Regions from separate parts of the Streptomyces sp. NPDC001848 genome, predicted to be linked through region 1. Evidence: riboswitches for the same ligand, from Rfam matches in the RefSeq annotation. Region 1 holds a riboswitch; each other region holds the start of a gene.
What was found. Region 1 has a riboswitch for cyclic di-AMP ahead of ACFYZJ_RS33085 (transglycosylase family protein). Riboswitches for the same ligand answer to the same signal wherever they lie in the genome.
Positions count from the first base shown of each region.

Region 2: it holds a riboswitch for cyclic di-AMP, as region 1 does, so the genes downstream of both, ACFYZJ_RS08335 (C40 family peptidase) here and ACFYZJ_RS33085 (transglycosylase family protein) in region 1, are expected to answer to the same signal.
Region 3: it holds a riboswitch for cyclic di-AMP, as region 1 does, so the genes downstream of both, ACFYZJ_RS36915 (M23 family metallopeptidase) here and ACFYZJ_RS33085 (transglycosylase family protein) in region 1, are expected to answer to the same signal.
Region 4: it holds a riboswitch for cyclic di-AMP, as region 1 does, so the genes downstream of both, ACFYZJ_RS24830 (NlpC/P60 family protein) here and ACFYZJ_RS33085 (transglycosylase family protein) in region 1, are expected to answer to the same signal.

Region 1 covers NZ_JBIATP010000020.1:93,590-95,779, reverse strand. Annotated here, with positions in the region: gene ACFYZJ_RS33090 (transglycosylase family protein) at 1-566, shown strand, start outside; cyclic di-AMP (ydaO/yuaA leader) riboswitch at 765-931, shown strand; gene ACFYZJ_RS33085 (transglycosylase family protein) at 936-1,631, shown strand; gene eno (phosphopyruvate hydratase) at 1,960-2,190, shown strand, end outside.
Region 2 covers NZ_JBIATP010000003.1:448,701-450,890, forward strand. Annotated here, with positions in the region: gene ACFYZJ_RS08325 (ATP-dependent Clp protease proteolytic subunit) at 1-386, shown strand, start outside; gene ACFYZJ_RS08330 (hypothetical protein) at 394-699, shown strand; cyclic di-AMP (ydaO/yuaA leader) riboswitch at 1,016-1,211, shown strand; gene ACFYZJ_RS08335 (C40 family peptidase) at 1,215-1,688, shown strand; gene ACFYZJ_RS08340 (DUF6328 family protein) at 1,851-2,190, shown strand, end outside.
Region 3 covers NZ_JBIATP010000027.1:81,217-83,406, reverse strand. Annotated here, with positions in the region: gene ACFYZJ_RS36920 (aldo/keto reductase) at 1-156, opposite strand, end outside; gene ACFYZJ_RS36915 (M23 family metallopeptidase) at 239-1,243, opposite strand; cyclic di-AMP (ydaO/yuaA leader) riboswitch at 1,255-1,413, opposite strand; gene ACFYZJ_RS36910 (PP2C family protein-serine/threonine phosphatase) at 1,629-2,190, opposite strand, start outside.
Region 4 covers NZ_JBIATP010000012.1:112,454-114,643, forward strand. Annotated here, with positions in the region: gene pcrA (DNA helicase PcrA) at 1-938, opposite strand, end outside; cyclic di-AMP (ydaO/yuaA leader) riboswitch at 1,190-1,361, shown strand; gene ACFYZJ_RS24830 (NlpC/P60 family protein) at 1,369-2,190, shown strand, end outside.

The DNA of each region.
Region 1 (2,190 bases):
CGGGTCTCGACTCGGGTCTCGACTCCGGCCTCGACTCCGGTCTCGACTCGGGCCTGTCCGACTCGTCCGGATCCTCTGCGTCGACCACCCCGTCGCCTTCTTCGTCCTCTTCATCCCCTTCGCCGTCCTCGTCCGGGTCGTCGACCGCCGACACCACTCAGGGCGCGCAGGGGTCCGGCAGTGCGCCCGCGGCCACCACGAAGAACGACGAGTCGGACAACTCGGCACAGAACGGTGCCTCGTCCGGGGCGAGTTCGACCGAGGGCTCAGGTGCCGGTCGTCATCGCGGGGGCAGCGCCGAGGAGGGCGCCGCGGGCGGTCGTACCGAAGACGCGTCCGGCCGCCATGCCTCACGCGGCACCGACGGCGCGCGTGACGCCGTCGACGGCTCGTACACCGTCCGCCCCGGGGACAATCTGTCGTCCATCGCCGACTCCCTTGACCTCAACGGCGGATGGGCGGCGCTGTACGAGGCGAACAAGAAGACGGTCGGTGCCGACCCGAACCTCATCCTCCCCGGTCAGAGCCTTGCGCTCAGCACCGACCCGGTCGGCGGCTCATCCTGAACTGCCCCTTCCGTTGCGGAAGTTCACGACCTACTTCGCGCCGAATGTCCTGTTTGGTGAAAGTGAGATATGGGTCTCATAAGCCCTGATCGTCTTTGAAATTCCGGCGATCGACTGCTTACGGTCGTGATCGCTCGCCACAGCGAGCCCCTGCGGTCGCAACGCCGAATCCTGCCAGCGGCCGTACGGGAACAGTCGTCGCGTCAAGCGCCGTAGGCAGGAGCGGGGGACCCAAGGTAGGCGCCGCGTCCGGGAGTTGACCGGAAGCGGCTCGGGGTGAAGCCGTGTCCCGCAAGGGGCGCGGCCGGGCAACTCAACCGGCCCGAACCCGACAGCTCACCTCGCAGGCGTCGGTGAGGGGAACGAACCATGCTGTGTTCCGGCAACGGCAAGCACCGCCGCCCGTCCAAGGCCACCCGTGCCATCGCGCTCGCCGGTGTCGCCGGCGCTGCCATCGCCGGCCCGCTCCTCGCGGCCGGGAACGCCTCCGCGGCCACCGCCGCCCAGTGGGACGCCGTCGCCCAGTGCGAGTCCGGTGGCAACTGGCACATCAACACCGGCAACGGCTTCTACGGCGGTCTGCAGTTCACGAACTCCACCTGGGCCGCCTACGGCGGCACCGCCTACGCCTCCCGCGCCGACCTGGCCACCAAGGACCAGCAGATAGCCATCGCCGAGAAGGTCCTCGCGGGCCAGGGCAAGGGCGCCTGGCCGGTGTGCGGCAAGGGCCTGACCGGCGCCGCGTACAACGGCTCCGCGGCCACCGGCTCGTCGAGCGGCGCGAAGAGCACCAGCCCGAAGAGCGCCACCACCCGCTCGACCGAGCAGCAGGCGGCCAACCGCTCCGCGCAGCGCCCGGCTCCGAAGAAGACCGTCACCACCCCGACCGGTACGAAGGTCAAGAAGGGCGACGGCGAGTACAAGGTGGTCAAGGGCGACACCCTCAGCTCGATCGCTGCGAGCCACCACGTCCGGGGCGGCTGGAAGAAGCTGTTCGAGCTGAACAAGGACATCGTCCAGGACGCCAACCTGATCTACCCGGGCCAGCAGCTGCACCTGAAGTGACAGCCACGCGGTAGCCGGGCCACGGGCCCCTCCCAGGCGTGACCCCCACCATGGGGGTCCGTGCGGGCCCGTCCCCCGTCCCCACGGCCCCCCGCTCCGGCGCGTTTTCCCCCGTACGCACCGGAGCGGGGCTTTTGCTGTCCGGCCGCGCGGATTTCACCGCACCTTTCACGCATCCTTTGTTCCGTTGAGGAACAATGTGGAGCGTCACCCTGTCCACGGGACGGTCGGTAGGCCGGCCGACAGCCCGGGGCGGTTAGGCTCTAGTCGCAAGGCACAGCCGTAAGGCAGACAGCCCCGCACTTCCAGCGTCACATCCAAGAAGGAGATGCTCGTGCCGTCCATCGACGTCGTCGTAGCCCGGGAAATCCTGGACTCCCGAGGCAACCCCACGGTCGAGGTCGAGGTCGGCCTCGACGACGGCAGCACGGGTCGTGCCGCCGTCCCGTCCGGCGCCTCCACCGGCGCCTTCGAGGCCATCGAGCTCCGCGACGGTGACCCCAACCGCTACCAGGGCAAGGGTGTCGAGAAGGCCGTCCTCGCCGTCATCGAGCAGATC
Region 2 (2,190 bases), on a different contig from region 1:
ACGACACGATGCAGTACGTCGGCTGCGACGTGGAGACGATCTGCCTCGGGCAGGCGGCGTCCGCCGCGGCCGTACTGCTCGCCGGGGGCACGCCGGGCAAGCGGTTCGCACTGCCCGGCGCCCGCATGGTCATCCACCAACCCTCCCTGCCGGAGCCCGTCGAGGGCCAGGCCAGTGACCTGTCCATCCAGGCCGAGGAGTTGACGCGGATCCGCGGCCGGCTGGAGGAGATGCTCGTCCGGCACACCGGGCAGAGCCGGGAGCGGATCGCCGCCGACATCGAGCGCGACGCGATCTTCGACGCGCCGGCGGCGGTGGAGTACGGCCTGATCGACCGCGTCATCCCCAGCCGCAGGGCCTCGCGCACCACGCCCGGCGCGAGGTGAGGCGCGGATGCTGCCGCCGGAACTGCCCCCACTGCCCGCGCTGACCCGCGCCGAGGCGGAGCTGATCGACCGTTACCTCGATGTGATCGACCTGCTCGGCCGTATCAATCCGGCGCACTCCGGGGACACCTACCGTGGACTGCGCGCCGCCCAGGCCCTGGTGAGCAAGGCGATGGCGCTGCGCGAGGCGCTGACGCTGATGCACCAGCGAGGGGAGCACGAGCTGCACGGGCCCACCCTCGCCCGGGCCCTCCGCGTCCTCGACGGCGAACGCCGCGCGGCCCGCGTCACGGTGCCACCGGACCCCGGCTGACGGAGAGTGAGCCGACCCCGCGTGTCGCGCGGTTGCTGAAACCGGCCGAACGGGGTACCGCCATCCGAGTAGATTCCTCTCCTTCCGGAGGCCCGGGGAAGTCGCACAACATGCGTGGCCCCAGGGCGAAATGATCTGCTCCGGTGCAGGTCCGGGGCCTCGTCCATCCCCTCAACCCCGTTCGAACGAAGGGTTGTCCACCCGAACGGGTGAGTGGTGAGTAATGCCACAAACCCCCGATTCCGTTGTGATTTTCCGACGCCTTTAGGTGAAGATCCCTTCCTGACGACAAGCCCCCGCCACCGCGGCGGGGCGGTCCGGGCGGACGCCGAGTCCTGCCGCCGCCCGGATGACCGGTCGACAGGAGTGGATCGGCAGGAGTGGAGGACCCAGCAAGGCGGGCCGCCGGAGAGATCCGGGCGGTCCTTGGGGTGAAGCCGCGTCAGCGGCCGGGCTACTTCGCCAGCCCGAATCCGACAGGTCATCCTTCACAGGCGGCTGACGAAGGGTTGCGCATGACTGCGCTCAATCGAGTCCCGTCGCTGCTGGGCCGGGCCGGAACGGCCTCCGCCCTCACCATCGCCGCCGTCGGCGGCGGCATCGTGGTCCCCGGCATCGCCTCCGACGCGTCCGCCGCGACCCCGGCGACGAAGGCACTGCAGATCGCGGCGTCCAAGAAGGGTTCCCCCTACCAGTACGGCGCCGCGGGACCGCGCCGTTTCGACTGCTCCGGGCTGACGCTGTACGCGTTCAAGAAGGCGGGCAAGACCCTGCCCCGGACCGCGGCGGCGCAGTACAACAAGACGCGGCACATCTCCGCCTCCCAGCGGCAGGCCGGGGACCTGGTGTTCTTCCACTCGGGCAGCAACGTCTACCACGTGGGCATCTACGCCGGGAAGGGCAAGATCTGGCACTCCCCGAAGACCGGGTCGGTGGTCAGGCTGGAGACGATCTGGACGAAGAGCGTCTGGTACGGCCGCGTCCGCTGAGGCCGTACGGGGGGTGACGGCGGCTGCCTGCCGTCACCCCGCGACCCGCCGCTCGGCGAACACCTGCGACAACTCACGCAGCAAGCTCACCGGGCTCAGCAGCCCCACAACCCACCCACCGGAGAGGGCGTGAGGAGAGGGCTGAGCGGATACTCGTTGACCATGGCCGACCGACCTCCCGAGCAGGCACGACGCGAGACCCCCCTGGAGCGTGCCGACCGCAACTTCGCCGAGTTGCTGCAGGAGCTGCGGGTCACCCAGACAGGGGTGCAGATCCTGTTCGCGTTCCTGCTGACCCTGGCCTTCACCCAGCGCTTCCCCACCCTGGACACGGTCCAGCGCGCCACCTACGTGACGACGCTCCTGCTCGCCATGCTGGCCGCGGCCCTGTTCACGGCGCCCGCCGCGCTGCACCGGTCGCTGTTCCAGCAGAACGCCAAGCCCGCCATCGTGAAGGTCTCCTCCCGTCTGGCCACGATCGGGATGGGCGTGCTGATGCTGG
Region 3 (2,190 bases), on a different contig from region 1:
GTCGGCGGTGTCGACGAAGTTGCCGCCGGCCTCCGTGTAGGCGTCGAGGACGGCGACGGACTGCGCCTCGTCGGCGGTCCAGCCGAAGACGTTGCCGCCGAGCGACAGCGGGAAGACCTCGAGATCGGACGAACCCAGCTTGCGAAGAGAAGTCATGCTCTGCATCAACGCCCCGGCCGGACCGGAGTCTTCCGGGAGGCCGGCAAAGATCTTGTGAACGGGCGTGCTTCCGCGGGGGTCAGGGGTTGAGGCCCTTGCTCTGCAGCCAGGCCATCGGGTCGATCGCGGCGCCGCCGTTCGGGTGCACCTCCAGGTGCAGGTGCGGCCCGGTGACGTTGCCGGTCGCGCCCACGCGGCCGATGACGTCGCCCGTACCGACCTTCTGCCCGACCGTGACGCTGATCGACGACTGGTGGCAGAACCACAGCTCGGTGCCGTCGTCGAGGGTGAGGATCGTGCGGTAGCCGTACGAACCGGCCCAGCCGGCCTCCGTGATCGTGCCGCTGTGGACGGCCTTGATGAGCGTGCCGGTGGGCGCGGCGAAGTCGAGACCGGTGTGGTAGCCGGAGGACCACATGGCACCGGCGTCACCGAAGCGGGAGGTCAGGGTGTAGGAGGAGGTCGGCAGCGTGAACTGCTTCGCGAGTTCGGCGAGCCGCGCGGCCTCCTCGGCCTTCTTCTTCTCGGCTGCGGCCTTGGCCTGCGCGTCGTCCTGCGCCTTGGCCGCCGCGGCGGCGGCCTTCTTCACGGCGGCGTCCTCGGCGGCCTGTGCCGCCGCCCGCGCGATCCGCTGCTGCTGGGACTCGGCCTGCTGCATGATCCGGGCGCGCAGCGCCTCGCCCGCGTCCTTCGAGCCGGTGGCGTCGGTCCGGCCCACGCTGCTCAGGGGCGTGGCCGAGCTCTTGGGGGCGCCGGAGTCGTCACCGATGAGGGCCTTGGCGGAGTCCGTGACGGAGGAGAGGTCCGGCAGGGATATGGACACCGGCGGCTTGCCGGACTGCGCGGTGGCCAGGCCGCCCGCGCCGACGGCGGCCATCACACCGACGCCGAGGACGGTGGAGCTGCGGGCGAGCCCGCCCCCGCGCTGCTTGGCGACGCGGTGCCGGCCGCGGACGGGACGGACGGAGTCCTCGGTGGGGTTCCACTCCTCCCAGGGGCCCTCGTCGGTGCCGGGCGCGATGTCGAGCGTCCGAGTGCCGTCAGGGGCGAACGAGGTGCTCTGGGCAGGCCGGTTGAACGCCACGTGGGCGCACTCCTTTCCTTCCGTCTCGCCTACCGGGTTAGCTGACGGGTTCGGAGCAGGAAGGTCTCCTACGCGCGTATAACCGGCCGTGCGACCACGGCGGTATCCGCTCGATTCACCCCAAGGTGGTGGTTCCCCGGCTCCCTCGCGGGATTCGGCAGGCGCGCACGGAGCCGCCTCTGGTGACGGCTGGGACGACCGCGCTGCGTTATCGAACGTTAATAGACGCGGGGCCTGGATTCCAAGCGGTTCGGACAGATCCGTTCACGCCGCTGGCCAGGACTTTTGCGACCCGAACAGGGGAAAAAGGGCGAGTCGCCCGCGCCTCATGAGCCTCACAGGTATTGACAGTATGTCAGTCGTTATGCGCTGAGGCATCACTCGCTCACTGTTCGTGCCCGCGCCCAGCGCGTCCGGGCCGACGCACGGCCAGCAGAGCCATGTCGTCCGTGCCGCGGCCGCCGGTGTGCCGGGCGACTTCCTGCGTGACGGTGCTCAACAGGGCGCCGGGTCCGGGGAAGACCCGTCCGGCGAGGCGGACGGCGGGGTCGTAGAACCGGCCGAACGCGTCCCGCGCCTCCGAGACCCCGTCGGTGTAGAAGAGCAGCGTCGCGCCGGGCGGGAAGTCCCACTCCTCCGCCCGCGCGGGCCAGAGGCCGAGGTCGCCCAGGCCGAGCGGCGGCGCGGGGTCGCGGGCCCCGAGCTCTCGCAGGGAGCCGTCCGGGAGCAGGAGCAGCGGGGCGGGGTGGCCGCGGTTGACGACGCGGACGACGCCGCAGCCGTGCGGGATCTCGGCGAGCACCGCGGTGGTGAACCCCTCGAACTCCTCGGGCCCCTCGCGCCCGCCGCGTTCGCGCGACAGCGCCCGCTCCAGGCGCTGGGCGACGGCCTCTAGCGACGCCTCCTGTTCGGCGGCCTCCCTGAAGGCGCCGATCACCACGGCCACG
Region 4 (2,190 bases), on a different contig from region 1:
TCGCCGGGCGGGACGTCCGCCGGGTGCTCAGAGGTGCCGACGAGCTCGCGCACCAGGGCGTACTGGGCGTGGTTGGTGTCCTGGTACTCGTCGACGAGCACATGGCGGAAGCGGCGGCGGTAGTGCTCGGCGACGTCCGGGAAGGCGCGCAGCAGGTTGACCGTCGTCATGATCAGGTCGTCGAAGTCGAGCGCGTTCGCCTCGCGAAGGCGGGACTGGTAGAGCGCGTACGCCTGGGCGAGGGTCTTCTCGAAGCCGTCGGACGCCTGGGCGGCGAAGTCCTCCTCGTCGATCAGCTCGTTCTTCAGGTTGGAGATCTTGGCGCTGAAGGACTTGGGCGGGAAGCGCTTGGGGTCCAGGTCCAGGTCGCGGCAGACGAGGGCCATCAGGCGCTTGCTGTCGGCGGCGTCGTAGATGGAGAAGGAGGAGGTGAAGCCGAGCTTCTTGCTCTCCCGGCGCAGGATGCGGACGCAGGCGCTGTGGAACGTCATCACCCACATCGCGTTCGCGCGCGGGCCGACGAGCTGCTCGACGCGCTCCTTCATCTCGCCCGCGGCCTTGTTGGTGAAGGTGATCGCGAGGATCTGCCCGGGGTGGATGCCCCGCTCGGCCAGCAGGTACGCGATGCGGTGGGTGAGCACACGGGTCTTGCCGGAGCCGGCGCCGGCCACGATGAGCAGCGGGGAGCCGGCGTGCACGACGGCCGCGCGCTGGTTCTCGTTCAACCCCTCCAGCAGCGCCTCCATGTCGACGGCAGGGCGGTGCGCGCCGTTGCGGTAATAGGCGTCCCTGTCCGGTGGCAGGTCGAACTTCCCGCCGAACAGATCGTCCGGAACCGGCTCCGGAGCGTGATCGTCATCGGGCGGCGGGGGCTCCTCCTCATGGGCCGGAGTGGCCTTGAGGTCCGCCAGGAAGCTGTCGTCAAAGAGGCTGCTCATCGCTCTCCGAGTCTAGGCCGCCCCACCGACAACCCGCCGCCGCCCTGGAAACTCCCCTCGAAAGGCGACCGCCCGAGCCACCGCGACCTACCGGAATCAACCGTTCACCCTGCGCTCCCAGAGAGCGCCGCCACGAGGAAGGTCACGAAAACGCATCGGGCATATCACGCATCAACCTTCACAGCAGCCACAGCAGTTGGCTACCGTGCCGGTCAGGCCGCACGACCCCCACCGGCGAAGGTCGCCGGGCCGCGCGGCCTCCGCCGAGTCCGGTGCCCCGTGGCCACCGGAGCCGGGGCCCCCCGACCTGGGGTGAATCGGCCAACCGCCCTGCGGGGCACGGCCGTAGGGCACACCTTCCGCAACCCCCCCACCGAGCCCGAACCCGACAGCTAACCCGGTAGGCGGACTACGGAAGGAGACGCCCTTCATGGCGCCGCACCGCAAGGCGCGCCCCTCGGGCACGCGCTTCGCCGGCATACGCACCCCCGTCCTCGCGACGGCGGCCCTCACCTCCGTGGCGCTGCTCCCGCAGAGCGCCGACGCCGCGCCCTCCGCCGACGGCAGGCCGAGCGTCGAGGACGTCGAGAAGAAGGTCGACGAGCTCTACCGCCGCGCCGAATCGGCCTCCGAACGGTACAACGGGGCCAAGGAGAAGGCGGACCGGCAGCGGGGACGCGTCGCCGCGCTCCTCGACGACGTCGCAAGACGCGCCCAGAAGCTGGGCGAGACACGGGACCGGCTGGGTTCCTTCGCCGCGGCCCAGTACCGCGCCGGGGAGGCGGCCCCCGACACGGCCACCTTCCTCCTGGCCGACACGCCGCAGGACTACTTCGACCAGACCCAGCTGATGAGCCGGCTCACCAGCCGTCAGAAGGAAGCGGTCGACGAGTACGCCACCGCGCAGGCCGCGACGATGAGGAAGCGGCAGGAGGCCACCGAGAACCTGCGGTCGCTCACCGACTCGCAGCAGACGCTGCGTTCGGCCAAGGCGGACGTCCAGAAGAAGCTCGCCACCGCGCGTGCCCTGCTGTCGGAGCTGACCGCGCAGGAGAAGGCACGGCTCGCTGCGCTGGAGAAGGAGAAGCAGGAGGTGGCGCGGCGGCAGGCCGAGGAGCTGGCACGCCAGCAGGCGGCACAGCGCCAGTCGTCGTCCACCACCACGCCCGGCTCGCCGGGCTCCGCCACGGACTCCACGGACTCCGCGTACGCGACGAAGGCCGCCGAGGCGCTGGCGTTCGCCCGTGCGCAG